DNA from 2 places in the Phyllobacterium sp. A18/5-2 genome. Region 1 is predicted to be linked to the other one. Evidence: riboswitches for the same ligand, from Rfam matches in the RefSeq annotation. Region 1 holds a riboswitch; the other holds the start of a gene.
The links. A riboswitch is a leader RNA that binds a small molecule or an ion and turns the genes downstream of it on or off. The one in region 1 is predicted to bind thiamine pyrophosphate.

Region 1 (7,852 bases):
GACAAACAGCCTTGAGCAAGAAATTCATTGTCCTCTTAAAGAAGGCAAGGCGTCGAAAATATGTCAAAGGTCAGAGTCTTTCACACCGAGGTATTTCCGCAACAGCGACGGTCTCTTGTCTGACAATAATTCTTTCGCAGGCCCTGAAGCGACGATTTTACCGTGTTCGAGATAGAACAGCGTCGAGGGCAGGCGCAATGCATCTTCCGGATGATGCGTCACCATAACGATTGTCATCCTTGTATCCTCTTGCAGATTTCCGACGAGATCGAGCATTTCGTGGCGCAGCGCGGGTCCCAGCGAAGCAAAAGCTTCGTCCAGGAGAAGCACGGGCCGGTTGCGCACAAGGGCGCGGGCAATGGCCACGCGCTGGCGTTCGCCACCGGATAACGCTTCCGGCTTGCGTTCTTCCTTGCCCGCGAGACCGACTTTCCGGATCGCTTCGCTCACGGCGGTACGATCCGCATCGTTCAATTTGAGGTCTGGCTGGCGGCCCAGCCCGACATTTGCGGCAACATCAAGATGCGCAAAGAGATTGTTGTCCTGAAAAACCATGGAAACGGGGCGCCGGGCCGGCGGTGCATGCGTCACATCTTGGCCACCGATCAGAATCCTGCCAGACTTTGCCGTTTCAAACCCCGCGATGAGATTAAGCAGCGTGGACTTTCCGGACCCGCTTGGGCCGATAATGGCGGCTATCGAGGATGGTGCGATGGCGAGATCGAAATGCATAGCCATGTCGCCAAAGTCGAAGCCCACTGCATCGAGCCGGATCGACGCGCCGTCGCTCGCATGTGGCCCGGAAGGCTTAGCCATTATTTCCGCTCTCTTTTCTTGCCAGGCGGCTTGCCCCCCGGTCGGCTATTATCATCAGGAGAAGGCAAAGAAAACCGAGGATAAGAGCCAGACCGGCGGCATCTTCAGTGCGATAGCTTCCCATGCGCTGCAGCAAAAGAAATGGCAGCGTTTGAATAGAATTGTTGCCAAAAAGTGCAATGGTTCCCAGATCACCGAGCGACAGCGCCATGGCAAAGGCAAACGCAACGCCCAAGGGCCGGGCAAGTGCAGGCCAATCAATTAGCCGGAGCCGGTTCCATCCGGCAATGCCAAGTTGTGCACAGAGCCGGTTATGGCGGCTGGCCGCTGTGTCCCATGACGGGCGCAGAATCCGGAAGGCAAAGGGTATAGCCATCGCTGCGTTGACACTCACGACCATGATCGGCGCAAGACTGAACGGATCGACGAAATGGCGCGACAGGATGAACCAGCCCGCGCCGATCACGATAGGCGGGACGACCATGATCAGGCTTGCACCAAGATCGAGCGCACGCTCGAAGAGCGTGGGTGGCGCGTCACGGCGCTCATTGGCGAGATATTCGCGAGCCATGACCAGTGCGAGCGAAATAATCAGTGAAAGGGCCGCGGCACTTGCGCCAAGGATAAGGCTCGTCAAGATCGCCTGCCAGACAAGCCTTTCGCTGAGCAGCCGGAGCAGATCGGCTGCAAGGCCCGAGACAACGGTTCCAGCAATGGGAAGTCCCACAAACACCAGGCCAAAAAGGATCAGCCCGCCGTCCAGCAGTTTTGCTCCAAGCGGCGGCCTGTCAAAACGACGTGTTGCCGTGTGCAGACTAAACCCTTCTTCCGCCGGCCGGCCGCTCAGCCCCAGCACCGCCAGAACTGCGATTGTCAGGCAGAGTTGCAGCAGCGTCAGCGACACCGCACGTGCAATGTCGAAGTCGAAATGCAACGCTTGGTAAATCGCAACTTCCAGTGTCGTTGCCCGCGGTCCGCCGCCGAGCGTCAGGACAATGGTGAAGGAAGTTATGCATAGCATGAAGATCAAGCCGGCGATGCCGGAGAGATTGCGCCGGATGACGGGCCATTCGATCAGCCGGAAGCGCGCCCATCCATTCATGCCTAATTGGGACGCCAGCTTCCAGTAATCTTCGGGGATGGAATCGAGGCCAGACAGAATCAGCCGGGTCGCAAGAGGCAGGTTGAAAAATACGTGGGCAATGAGGATGCCGGTCAGACCGTAGATATCGGGTTTCGCGTCAAGGCCGAGCGCGCGGAAGGTCGCTGCCAGCAGTCCATTGCGGCCGTAGATGCTGGTAATGCCAAGGACCGCGACCAATGCCGGCAACGCCAGCGGCAGAGCAAAGAGCCGCAGGATCATGGCGCGTCCGGGGAACGCCGGATGCGCATGCAGCGCACGGGCGAGCGGAACGGCAAGGGCCACCGACAGCAGCATCGACAGAAGCGCCTGCACCAGCGTGAAGCGCGCAATACGCCATAAATAACTGTCGAAAGTGGCAAAGCCCTCCGTGCGGCCGCCCATCGCTTCAATCGCCAGACTCAACAATGCGCCTCCGGCAAGAATGGCCAGAAGGGCGAGGGCGGACGCCCCCGCCAGAGGTTTCAAGGAGCGGTCTGCCGTCACAGCATTACAAACTCATGGCTGACAACCATTCATCGATCCAGGCCTTGCGGTTCTTTGAGACCTCCTCCGGTGACAAGATCAAAGTCTTTGCTGGCTTCACCAGCGTTTCAAAAGCCGGGTTGAGCGCAGTGCTCGTCTTGGCGGCGGGAAACATCCAATTGTTCTCCGGGATTGCATCCTGAAACGCCGGACTGGTCATGAACGTCAGGAACTGTGCGGATAACGGGTTTTTGGCGCCATTGGCTGTCTGGCCCGCAACCTCCACTTGCAGATAATGACCTTCCTCAAAGGGAGCGGCCTTGTAACGATCGGTCTTTTCAGCAACGATATGATAGGCAGGCGAGGTGGTATAGGAAAGCACAAGCGGCGCTTCGCCCTTGGTGAATAGCCCGTAGGCTTCCGACCAGCCCGGTGTTACCGTCAATACGCGGTCCTTCAGTTTGCCCCAGGCTTCGCCAGCCTTATCGCCATAGACCGATTTCACCCATAGCAGCAGACCGAGGCCAGGCGTCGAGGTGCGCGGATCTTCGATGACGATCTTCTGCTTCGGGTCGCCCTCGACAAGTTCCTTCAGGCTGCCAGGAGGATTTTTCAGTTTTTCCGTGTCGTAGATCACAGCGAAATAGCCATAGTCAAAGGGCACGAACGTATCGTCCTGATAGCCGCCGGGTATGGAGATGGCACTTGTGTCGATGCCGTGCGGTGCAAAGAGGCCGGTTTCGCTGGCCTCGTAGGTCAAATTGGTGTCAAGTCCGAGGACGACATCTGCCTTGGTGGAAGGACCCTCGAGTTTGAGCCGGTTGAGCAGGGCAACCCCATCAGTGACTGCCACAAACTCGACGGTGCAGCCGCACTGCTTTTCGAAAGCTTCCTTGATTTTCGGACCAGGACCCCACTCTGCAGTGAAACTTTCATAGGTATAGACGGTTAGCTTGCCCTCGGCCTTCGCCGGGGCTGTCAGGCCGAGCGCCAATGCGCCGGCCAGGATTACTAATTTCACAAGTGTATTGAACGGCCGCATCGGCGTCTCCATAGTTACAATTCAAAAGGATTGATGCGCCGGCTTTTACTGCCGCGTCTAATCCCTCCGCCGGTACAAACCGGATCAGGTTCCGCGGGTTGGCAGGATTTCTCCCAAAGCCTCTCAGCCTGTCCTCGGTAAGGCAGGCACCCCGTTAGAGCGTTGCAAAGATTAAAGATAAAGCTGCAGGTGCGCAAGCGGGGCTATCTGCGGGCTCAATGATATGTTTCCTCCCCCGCCACACCCTCATCTCTGAGTCTGGCCATTGAGTGGTTGGGGAAGACGGGCGCCTCTCTCCAACAATTGCGGGGCACATCCCTCTCCGTAATTGGAGGGTACATTTGCACAAAACTCGGCGGGATCCAGCGGAGTGATAGTTCCGGCGGCACGCTTCCGGCCCTCCACAGTTGGGGAGGTTAGGGCAATGGATTGCTTATGAAACGCTTACGCCGCACAGCGTTTTTCCAACTCGAATGCTGATTTCGGGGGCGCTATTTTCGCCGGACCATCCACAACGGACCGGTTCACGCGAAAGGATCAGCCATGTTTCGTGGTCAAGGGTTTCAATATTCAACTGTGAGGGTTCAATCGACCATAAGGCCGGTGAAGCCGCATGCGATCCTGTTACGGCGCAGAAGACAAAAACTGGTTCCTGCGATCTCGCCAGGCCTCGTTCTAGTCATCGGCGTTGCCATTGCCGGAGTTATGGCCATTTTCCTCGGCATGTCGGGATAGTTTCAACCCAGCTTTATCAAAGCTATGCGACCGGCCCCGCCGCATGCTATGGGCGCTTTATGAGCAAATTCGTTATCCTTCTCGGCGGAACCGTTCACGTCTCCGACCGTCTTCGGCAACTTGTCTCCGGCGCGCGCGTCCTGGCGGCCGATGGCGGCATCGCACACGCTGACATATTAGGTCTCGCACCCGAGCTATGGCTTGGCGATTTCGATCTCGACATCGCCGGAGCTCGAGGCAAAGTATGCCCATGTGCCACGGGTCGTATTTCCGGCGGCCAAAGACATGACCGATGGCGAGCTTGCATTGAACGAGGCCTACAGGCTCGGCGCCAGCGAAGTCATCCTGTGCGGCGCTTTCGGCGGATCGCGCACCGATCACACGCTCCTGCATTTGACGATGGCGACGGCTCACGCAGCCGAAGGACGCAAGCTTGTCCTTTCCAGCGGCAGCGAGGAAGCACACCCGCTGGTTGCAGGAGTTTATGATTTCGATTTTGCCGACGGGACGCTCTTCAGCATCGTTGCGTTTACGCCATTGCAGGGGCTTTCGATTGAGGGCGCGCGCTGGCCTTTGAAAAATATGGAACTTTTTTTCGGTTCATCTCTTACAGTATCGAATGCTGTGTGTGGAAATCTCCACGTATCGCTCCATTCGGGTAAAGCGATCCTGATTGCTGCCCCGCAAATCGCCTAACGCTTGTAAAACAAAGCGGAAAGTGTAATTGTTGCGGCACAGCATTGGGGACGCAAGCTGGTGAGTTTGGTTTTTAAACGGGAGAGGTCTTCCATGTTGAAAAGTTTGTCTACAATAGCAGTTGCAGGGCTTTTGGCTTTGTCGGTGGCTGGTTGTACAACCAGCGATCAGCGCGTTGCTGGTTATGGCGTCGGTGGCGCCGCCTTGGGCGCATTGGCCGGCGGTGCTATTGATGGAGGCAGAGGCGCCTTGGCGGGTGCTGCAATTGGTGGCGCCGGTGGTGCTCTTGTGGGCGCTGCAACCAATCCGCGCTCCAGCGGCTACTGCACTTATCAAAACCGCTACGGCGAACGTTATCGGGCTCCTTGCCGTTAATAACTTCAAGCGCAAGCGCATTGCAAACAGGCCGGACTTCCGGCCTGTTCTGTTTCGGTGAACAGGAACGATCTTTCTTCTGCCGCATTAGGTAAGCAGGATCGTGCCGCACTTATATGAATTGAGAGGATTAAATATGAGATTTCGTCTTACCGCCGTAGCGGTTTCAGCGCTTCTGGCAGTATCTGTTGCCGGTTGTGCAACAAGTGAGCAGAATCAGCGTGCCGGGACGGGTGCCTTGATTGGCGGCGGCGTTGGTGCGCTGGCCGGACAGGCTCTGGGACGTGACACGAAGAGCACGATTGTCGGTGCCGCCGGTGGCGCGCTGCTCGGTGCTGCTGTCGGAACGGCGACGACGCCGCGCGGGCAGGATCAGAATTTATGCCGTTACCAGCGCCGTGACGGTTCGATTTATACTGCTCCCTGCGAGGGTAGCGGCGGCGGCTATGGCGGCGGTTACTGACCGGAGCTTTGCCGGATTAATTCGAGACAGGCCGGAATTTCCGGCCTGTTTCATTTGACAGAGGCGGCATTCTCGCCGACAAGGCGCATGTTCGGGTGCCACGGCTGGCTTCCGATCGTTGCTCCAACTCCCAGAACTGAAAATTTTCATGGCTCCACCCCTTCTTCGCCTTGACCGGATTGCACTGACATTCGGCGGTACGCCGCTTTTAAGTGAGGCTGCCATTTCCGTCAGCGAAGGCGACCGCATTGCGCTTGTTGGACGCAACGGATCGGGTAAATCCACACTGCTGAAGATTGCCGCCGGCTTTGTCGCGCCAACGGATGGCGAGGTGTTCAAGCATCCCGGCGTTACCGTACGTTATCTGGCGCAGGCCCCCGACATGGAGGGCTTTGCCAATGTTCGGGCCTATGTCGAGGCGGGGCTTGGACCCGCGGACGATCTCTACCGTGTCAGCTATCTGTTGGAGCATCTCGGCCTGACGGGCGAAGAAAAGCCCGACAATCTTTCGGGCGGCGAGACGCGCCGTGCGGCATTGGCCAAAGTCCTGGCACCACAGCCCGACATACTGTTGCTCGACGAGCCCACCAACCATCTCGACCTGACAACGATCGAATGGCTGGAGGACGAATTACGCCAGATACGCTCGGCCATTGTGGTGATCTCGCACGACAGGCGCTTCCTGGAGAATGTCAGCCGGTCGACGATCTGGCTCGACCGCGGCGTCACGAAGCGACTGGACCAGGGATTTGGCTTTTTCGAGGAATGGCGCGACAAGGTGCTTGAGGAGGAAGAGCGCGACCTGCACAAGCTCGGCCGCCAGATCGTGCGCGAAGAACATTGGCTGCGCTACGGCGTGACGGCCCGGCGCAAGCGCAACATGCGCCGGCTCGGCGAACTGCAATCCATGCGCAGCGAATTCCGCAATCATCGCGGCGCCCAAGGCAAGGCCGTCTTGAAGGCGAGTGATGCGAAGGAATCCGGCAAACTCGTGATTGAGGCGGAACACCTCGTCAAAGCCTATGGCAGCAATGTGCTGGTCAACGATTTCTCGACGCGGATCCAGCGCGGAAACTGCGTCGGCTTCGTTGGTCCCAATGGTGCCGGCAAGACGACGCTCCTATCGATGCTGACGGGGTTGCTCGCGCCCGACAGCGGCGTCGTCAAGCTCGGCACCAATCTTGAAATAGCCGTTCTTGACCAAAGGCGCGACGGCCTCAATCTGGAACAGACGCTTTCGGATTATCTGACCGACGGGCGCGGCGAGAATGTCGTCGTCAACGGCGAGCAGCGCCATGTGGCCTCCTATATGAAGGACTTCCTGTTTCAGCCAGAACAACTGCGCACGCCGATCCGCGAACTTTCCGGTGGTGAGCGCGCGCGCCTTATGCTGGCGCGGGTACTGGCCCGTCCGGCCAATCTGCTGGTGCTCGATGAGCCAACCAACGATCTCGACATGGAAACGCTGGACTTGTTGCAGGAATTGGTCGCCGGATTTGCGGGCACCGTGCTTCTCGTCAGCCATGACCGCGATTTCCTCGACCGGACGGTGACATCGGTGATTGCGCCAGAAGGTAACGGACGCTGGCTGGAATATGCCGGCGGCTATACCGACATGCTGGCGCAACGCAAGGAAGCGCTCGCAACGCGCAAGGATTTGAAAAGCGCCAAGCCGCAAGCCGCCGGTGCTCAGCCGGAGAAAACCCCGGCGCAACGCGAGGAGAAGCGCAAGCTTTCCTACAAGCAGAAGTTCGCACTTGAAACCTTGCCTGAAAAAATTGAAACATTGCACGCAGAGATTGCTTTACTCGAGAAGAAGCTGGCCGACCCTGAACTGTTCACGAAAAATGCGGCGCTTTTCAACAAGACCGTCGAAGAGATCGGCAAGAAGCGTCACAGCCTCGAAACATATGAGCACGAATGGCTTGAGCTCGAGATGCTGCGCGAGGAAATCGAGGGTTGAGAATCGACCCTGACGGATGCCGGATGCAGTTTTCTGCGCTTCCGGTGCTCATGGGGGAAAAATCCACCTTGCTCCGGTTCTCAAAAACCGCACCAGCGACCTCATCAGGCTGAATCCTCCGAAGGCTTCTAATTCGCCTTTGGCGCGAGCTTGGTT
Region 2 (7,852 bases), 770 kb from region 1:
GCAGAAATCCGTGCCGATAAAGTCCATTGATGCTGATCGTGTGTCCTTCGCGTGCCACACGCGGCAGATTGTCCGGGTAGGCCGGGCGTACCCCAGCCCCCGTCTCGATGACTTCGGCCTCCCCAAACGCCGGATGCAGACTATAGACCGCGTTGAGCAATTCCATCATCGAACGCGCCGTGATCGGTCCATGCGAGTCGCTTTCAATCATCGTCGCGCCCACCATGAAGGTGTTGTCCTCACGCGGCACGACATAGGCCGGGAAGCGCGGGTGAACGAGCCGGACCGGACGCGATAGCGAGATATCAGGTGTGCGCAAGATCAGCATTTCCCCGCGCACACCGCGTATGTCCTCATCGGCCGCAGGGTACCCGGTGCAATCAATGATCCAATCAAAGCTGCCCGCAGCAGAATGCGATAGATCCGTTTCAAACGAAACGCCCGCGGTGGCAAGCCTTGCGGCCAGACTTATCAGTACGTGTCTCGGGTCGAGATGTGCTTCCCCTTCAAAGAACAAACCTCTGCGAAAGCGCCCGGCCAGATCAGGCTCAAGCGCTGCAATGGCCTCTTCCTTGACCACTTCATAGCCGGATGTCCGCGACCCGAACCGGTCAACTTCCCTGACGTCGCGCGCCGGGGCAAGGACCAGCGTACCGTTGCGAATGACGGAGCCGGGCAGCGCGGCGTCCCACCAGTCCGCTGCTCGCAAACCGAGATCCACAACCACCTGGTCGGCGCTTTCCCGCTCGCAATAGGGGGCAAGCATGCCCCCTGCATACCAGGAGGCTCGCCCGCTGGTGAGAGGATCCAAGACCGTTACATGCGCCCCGCGCGACGCGAGTTCGTGGGCAGCGGCGAGCCCCGCGACGCCGGCGCCTCTGACCAGAACGTCCACGATGTCAGGCCTCGCTGTTGAGCGGCATGTAGAGATCGCCGCCCTCGCGGAATTTCTCCGCCATGGCTGCCATGCCCTCCTTCTGCGCTTCGGCGCGGATGTCGTGGGAAATGCGCATGGAGCAGAACTTCGGTCCGCACATTGAACAGAAATGCGCCACCTTGTGCGCTTCCTTGGGCAAGGTTTCATCGTGATAGAGCCGTGCCGTTTCGGGATCGAGCGAAAGGTTGAACTGGTCTTCCCAACGGAACTCGAAGCGCGCCCGCGACAGGGCGTCATCACGCAGCTTCGCCGCCGGATGCCCCTTGGCGAGATCCGCCGCGTGGGCGGCGATCTTGTAAGTGATCACGCCGACTTTTACGTCGTCGCGGTTGGGCAGGCCAAGATGCTCTTTCGGCGTCACATAGCACAACATCGCCGTGCCGAACCAGCCGATCATCGCGGCACCAATACCCGACGTGATGTGGTCGTAGCCCGGGGCGATATCTGTGGTGAGCGGTCCAAGCGTATAGAATGGCGCCTCGCCGCAAACGGCAAGCTGCTTGTCCATGTTTTCCTTGATCTTGTGCATCGGGACGTGACCCGGCCCCTCGATCATCACCTGGCAGTCCTTGGCCCAGGCGATCTGCGTGAGTTCGCCGAGCGTTTCAAGTTCGGCAAATTGCGCCGCATCATTGGCATCGGCGATCGAACCCGGGCGAAGGCCGTCACCCAGAGAAAAGCTCACATCATAGGCACGGCAGATATCGCAGATCTCCTCGAAATGCTCGTAAAGGAAGCTCTCGCGGTGGTGATGGAGGCACCACTTGGCCATGATCGAACCGCCGCGCGATACGATGCCTGTCACGCGGTTCACCGTCAGGGGGATGTAATGCAGGCGCACGCCGGCATGGATGGTGAAATAGTCCACCCCCTGCTCTGCTTGCTCGATCAGCGTATCGCGGTAGATCTCCCAGGTGAGGTCCTCGGCGATGCCGCCAACCTTCTCCAGCGCCTGATACAGCGGCACGGTCCCGATCGGCACCGGAGAATTCCTGATGATCCATTCGCGAATATTGTGGATGTTGCGCCCGGTGGAGAGATCCATCACCGTATCCGCACCCCAGCGGATCGCCCAGACCATCTTCTCCACTTCCTCCGCCATGGAGGACGTGACGGCGGAATTGCCGATATTGGCGTTAATTTTGACCAGGAAGTTGCGGCCGATGATCATCGGCTCAAGTTCTGGATGGTTGATATTGGCCGGAATGATGGCCCTGCCGCGGGCTATTTCCTCGCGAACGAATTCCGGGGTCACATAGTCCGGCACGGAAGCGCCAAATGACTCGCCGTCGCGCACAGCGGCCGTTCTCGCCGCCTCACGGCCAAGATTTTCACGGATCGCGACATATTCCATTTCCGGCGTGATAATGCCGGCTCGTGCATAGGCGAGCTGGGTAACGGCCTTGCTGCCCGCTGCCTTCTGCGGCTGATTGCGGATCGGAAATTCCGGCGTCAGGCGCTCGCCGGTGGCAAAACCATTGTCGGCGGGAATGATGTGCCGGCCCTCATAGGAATGGGTGTCACCTTGGGCGGCGAGCCACGGCTCGCGGATACGCGGCAGACCCTTGGCGATGTCAATCTCAACGGATGGATCTGTGTATCGGCCCGACGAGATCGTAAACCGTGAGGTTGGGTTCACCGGCAGTTGGATGAACAGCGATCTCGCGCATGGGCACGCGAGATCCCGGTGTGAATGCGACCCGGTTTATAGATTTTGGTGGAGGCAGGCAGCGGCCCGGTCGAAACCTTCGGGGCCTCGGTGATTTTTGCTATAGCGGTCATCATCAGGTTCCTTTGCAGTTTATTTGCGTGGAAACCCAGTTCTGTGCCGGAAGGATGAAAGGAGTTCGCGAGTCCGAAATACAAGTCGAGCCGAAGCACCAAACGCGAAGACTTTTGCACCGTCCCTACGCCAGTATGAACTGGATCAGGTTCAACGGGTCACTGCGCTGCAAAAGCCAGCAGTATCTCAGCCCCTTGTCGGGACTCCCCTGGTGAATAACCCTAACTGACCCGCTCGCGACTTCGTTGTCAAGCGGGTGAATGTCTTGCTATGCGCGAAGCTGTTTCAACGCGCCAGCCCATTTGGTTAGCTCGCCGAGCATGGTCGTTGTGCTTGTCACGATGATTTCACTCGGCTGGAATACGCCTTCATCGTTGATGTACTGCTGATACGAAGACACCGGAACGCCTTCCGGGATGGGAACCATGCGCAATCCGGCCATCAGTCCCTTGACTGATCTCGACCGAGCGCAAGCCTCCCGAGACGCCGCCATAGCTGACAAAACCCGCGGGCTTGTAGTTCCACTCCTGCCAGAGATAGATCATCGCATTGGTCAGAGACGGCGGCGTGAAGTAATCATATTCCGGGGTAACGAAAACATAGGCATCACCCGAGATCGATGATCTCGCTCCATTTGCGGGTGTGGGCATGTTCGTATTTTTTCAGGCGGGGGTGATTGGGTTCGTCAAAGATCGGCAGATTGATTTCGGCAAGATCGATCAGAACAGGTTCAAACCGGCCATCTTGCCTGGCAAATTCATTGAACCATTTTGCAACTGCCGGCCCGCCACGGCCGGGCCGTGTGCTGGCGATGATGATGTTGAGCCTGAGCGCCATTGTAACTCCATAGGACGGTTGAATCATGTCGCCTATGAATAGGAATGCCACGTCTCGCTTCACAAGAAGGCACTTTTTGGAAACCGGATAATTCTGTCAAAAGCCTTCATGAAAAACGAAACCCGCTACAGCAAAGGCTGTGCGGGTTCTGTCGTCTCAGCAAATGACCGGTCGGGCCGGTCAAGGATTATCTGTTGAAATCGCTGCCATTGTTGGCAGCCGGACGGGCGACGCGTTCCTTTTTCTTCGGACCGGGCAACAGGCCCTCGCGCTGTGCCTGTTTGCGTGCAGCCTTGCGGGCACGGCTCACGGCTTCTGCCTTTTCGCGGACACGGCGCTCGGACGGCTTTTCGAATGCCTGACGCGCCTTCATTTCACGGAAGAGACCCTCCCGTTGCATCTTCTTCTTCAGGACCCTCAGGGCCTGTTCAACATTGTTGTCACGGACGAGAACTTGCAATCGTTTTCCTTACCCATGCTTGCCTCGTCTTGCAGAACCACAATTGACCGCAATCAGACAAGCGTTTGAAGAATTGCCACTACGGCAATCCGGAGAAGCGCGGACTTTATGCATTTCCGCGCCAAAAATCCAGTGCGCCCGAGCAATTTACTCGGGCTTTCCTTTATTTCCCGCCAGTTATTCCGATCAGCCCGGCGGGTACCTTTTGTATTCCGGGACGCGGCAGCCCGATTTGGGCCCCGCGGACGAGATCAAATGGCTGCGGTGATGATGATCTCGACCTTGTATTCCGGAGTCGCGAGCTTGGCTTCGCCGGTTGCGCGTGCCGGTGTATTGGCCGGATCGACCCACGAATCCCAAACTGCATTCATCTCGCCGAAGTCTTTCATGTCATCGAGCCAGATAATGGCCTGCAGCAGCTTGGACTTGTCGGTACCCGCTTCCTTGAGGAGGCGATCGACTGCCGCCAGAACGTCCTTGGTCTGCTCGGTGACGCTCTTGCCTGGCCCGCCAACCTGACCGGCGAGATAGACAGTGTTGCCATGGATAACGGCCTGGCTCATGCGCGGACCAACTTCAATGCGACGAATGCTCATGGAAACTCTCCTCTAGCGATTTGCGAGCAGGCAGGCGCCTGCCTTGCATGCATGAAAAAAGGGCCGTGCGGCCCTTTTTTCGAAAGAATGGTGGGCACAGTAGGGATCGAACCTACGACCCGCTGATTAAGAGTCAGCTGCTCTACCAACTGAGCTATGTGCCCGTCAGCCGCTTTGACGACCGAAGGTGAGGGCTCTATAACGGCGCAAATTCTGCCTGTCCAGCCCTTCTTGAAAACTTTATGACGGCGGCGGACAGTAACAGCGCAAAGTCGGACCTCACACAAAAAGCTGCCCCTCCGCAATCTTGATCGCGGAGCCGCCGATACGCCCGCCTGTCAGCTTCTGGTCGACGATGTCGAGTTCAAGACGCAGGTGAGACGGCCGCCCCATTTCGTGCCCCTGCTCTATCGACAGCCGCAACACACCATCGAGCGGCTCATCAAAGGCATGGATGGCTCCTGCGAAGGCAGCGGTCGCTGACCCTGTCGCCGGATCTTCATAGGTGCCGTCATCACTGACAAACATGCGCGAATGAAAATGGCTGCCATGCAGGATCGTCTCGCGGCAATAGGCATAGACCGGCAGCTGGCGATGGCCAATCGTGGGCGCGACATCCTTCATGGCGGTCTGGTTGATTCTGATGCGTCCCGCCGCTTCGAGGCCATGGATCGGCACCAGCAGAAATGGCACGCCAGCGTCCCATATGCTCGGAACATGGTTCTCGAAACCAATCTCCCGCGGCTCGAGCCGCATCGCATTGGCGATGGCGATCTTGTCATATTTATAGGGTATCGCTTGGGGCAAGCGTGGAAGGTCGAACTCGGCAAACGCACCGCCTGCACTCAGCTTCACCCCGCAGCGTACAGGTCCAACCTGTTCTTCCAGAATGATCAATGCATCCTGCTGCCCCTCCTTGCCATCGCCAAAACGGCGCTGAGCCAGCGCCACAGCAGTTCCAACTGTCGGATGCCCCGCAAACGGCATTTCGTAGTCGGGTGTGAAAATGCGGGCCCATGCGGTATGGGCCGGGTTTTTCGCGGGCAGGATAAAGACAGTCTCTGAAAGGTTGAACTCTCTCGCGATGCGCTGCATGGTGAGGTCATCCAGACCTTCCGCGTCATGCACGATGGCTAACGGATTTCCGGTCAGCACCTTGTCGGTGAAAACGTCAAAAACCTCATAATTGCGACCGCTCATTTGAATTTCTCCCGGGCATTGTCCGGAGAAAATAGACCAAGGCGTGGGCTGTTCAAGTCAAACCTTGTGACGGTAACATTCAGCGATGCCCGAAATGCCAATCGGCAAAGGTTCGAAACGTCAGCGGCGTCGCTTCACCCATTTCACCCGCAGCTGAAATAGCCGTAATATCGTCGAGTTCGGGATCAACCTGGGACGAGATATGTGCCCGGATACGTTCGAGCAAATCATCTGCGCTGAGATCAAAATAATGACGCAGGAACAGCGCTATATTCCGGTTGGCGGTGACCAGATGAATGTTTCCGTCGCGCTTCCCGGCTTCCGGGAGGACGATGCCGGTTTCTTCCTCGACTTCCCGGTGCATGTTGCCTTCGATATCGATGTATTCACCCACCACATCATCGTCATCAAAGGAACCGGCAGGGAAATAGATCCGGCCAGCTGCTGAAGTCGAAGGAGCCATCCGGCCCGCGATCAATTTGTTGTCGTTGGAAACAATGACCCCGACGCCATAGATGTGCCAGGGCTTGTCATTCGATGTATTTGCCTTCCAATGCATCATCGTGGCAAAGCGAGTGCGATGATACCTCGCCTCGAATGCTTCGACTGACAGATGTGCCTCCTCGGCCATGAAGAACGAGCCATTGAACAGGGCAGGATTGGCGGTTGTGGCCCTTTGCCAGTTGGAGGCGATTGCCGCGTTGTGCTGCAACTCATAGCGCAGCGGTGCACTGTCTATGCGCACAATTGCGCTCTTGATCGGGATGACAGTCTTTTCGGGAATACCTATCATAAATCAAACCATGTTGAGAGAGACTGCGACCGGGCAATGGTCGCTGGCTTTCGGTCGGTCCCAGCCGACGCGGGGAAACCGTTCTACCTCCTGATTCGGTGGAAATATGGTCCGGTATGGTTGACCGCGCCGGATAATATCGGGGACCGCACTGGTATTGCTGCGTGCCAGGGCCGGCGACGCCAGGATATAGTCAAGCTGACACAGGTGGCGCTCTTGCGGCCCACGCGTATGGTAGAGCGTCCATCGATCCATGACGGGGCGGCGTTCCACCAGATTTTCGCAAAAACCGCCTTCCAGCAGGATGTCAACGCTGCTTGAAGGTTCGCTGACGGGCTCGAACGTATATCCGGCAAGCGAGATCGCCGCCGATGATGATCCTTTCGCGATAGTCATTGAAATCGCCGCAAATCACCCAGCGCTTGTCTGCCGAACCGCCACTTGACGCATATTTGTCTTCAATGATCCGGCGCACCGCCTGCGCTTCCGCAATCCGCACCGGCATGGTCGATGCACGCCCGTCCAGCCCGTTGCGCGGCGAACCCATTGATTTGAAGTGGCTGACAAATAGCGTCAGGGGCATGCCACCGATGAACAAATCGATCTCGAGACAATCGCGCTTGAAGATGCGCTCATGCGGTTCGATGCCGAGCAGCGCCAGCTCCGGGCCATGGATGCCCAGATCATTATAGGTGTTATGGGCGTGACTGGTCATTTTGACGAATTCGATCGGTTCCCCATAGCGGGTGGTCTCCCGCATCAGCACCGCCACGTCGATGCCGCGGCTGTCATTGCCCTCGATCATGTACTTGTGCCGGTAGCCCTCTCCCACCATCTTGAAAAGATAGCCGAATTCGAATGCATTCAGCGCGCCGATATTGTCCACCTCCTGCAGGCAGAGAATGTCCGCGTGGGTCTCGGCAATGGCCAGTGCAGTCAGTTGGCGGGTATCGTCGGCATGGGCGATGGTCCGTGCCTGCTCCAACTGCCGGTATTGTTCCTCATCCTGAATCTGGAAGAGTTGCAATGTCCGGTCCTTGTTGAGATTGTTTTTGAAACCCGAGAAGTCGAAACGGTTCATGAGATTTTCGACATTGAACGTAGCGATGCGGACAACCATGCAAGACTCGAGCGTTTGAAACAATCTGTGGAGCAACTGCGTTCCTCCAGATTGAACCTATCCTTATTGACGGATTGCCACCAGTAGCGATCATCGCAAGATGCGCCTATATGAGATGAATGACGG

Region 2: linked by a shared signal. The riboswitch ahead of thiC (phosphomethylpyrimidine synthase ThiC) and the one ahead of thiB (thiamine ABC transporter substrate binding subunit) in region 1 are both predicted to bind thiamine pyrophosphate.

What each region holds. Positions count from the first base shown of each region.
Region 1 covers NZ_CP104966.1:1,047,948-1,055,799, reverse strand. Annotated here, with positions in the region: gene thiQ (thiamine ABC transporter ATP-binding protein) at 64-816, opposite strand; gene thiP (thiamine/thiamine pyrophosphate ABC transporter permease) at 809-2,443, opposite strand; gene thiB (thiamine ABC transporter substrate binding subunit) at 2,448-3,464, opposite strand; TPP riboswitch at 3,509-3,628, opposite strand; partial or broken gene N8E89_RS05280 (thiamine diphosphokinase) at 4,259-4,895, shown strand; gene N8E89_RS05275 (YMGG-like glycine zipper-containing protein) at 4,989-5,270, shown strand; gene N8E89_RS05270 (YMGG-like glycine zipper-containing protein) at 5,407-5,733, shown strand; gene N8E89_RS05265 (ABC-F family ATP-binding cassette domain-containing protein) at 5,882-7,696, shown strand; gene N8E89_RS05260 (cell division protein ZapA) at 7,825-7,852, opposite strand, start outside.
Region 2 covers NZ_CP104966.1:274,344-282,195, forward strand. Annotated here, with positions in the region: gene thiO (glycine oxidase ThiO) at 1-895, opposite strand, end outside; partial or broken gene thiC (phosphomethylpyrimidine synthase ThiC) at 900-2,719, opposite strand; TPP riboswitch at 2,824-2,940, opposite strand; gene N8E89_RS28935 (NADPH-dependent FMN reductase) at 3,089-3,370, opposite strand; gene N8E89_RS28940 (NADPH-dependent FMN reductase) at 3,327-3,557, opposite strand; gene rpsU (30S ribosomal protein S21) at 3,745-4,017, opposite strand; gene N8E89_RS01425 (RidA family protein) at 4,269-4,613, opposite strand; tRNA gene N8E89_RS01430 (tRNA-Lys) at 4,702-4,777, opposite strand; gene N8E89_RS01435 (PhzF family protein) at 4,893-5,813, opposite strand; gene N8E89_RS01440 (NUDIX hydrolase) at 5,893-6,606, opposite strand; partial or broken gene N8E89_RS01445 (endonuclease/exonuclease/phosphatase family protein) at 6,610-7,726, opposite strand.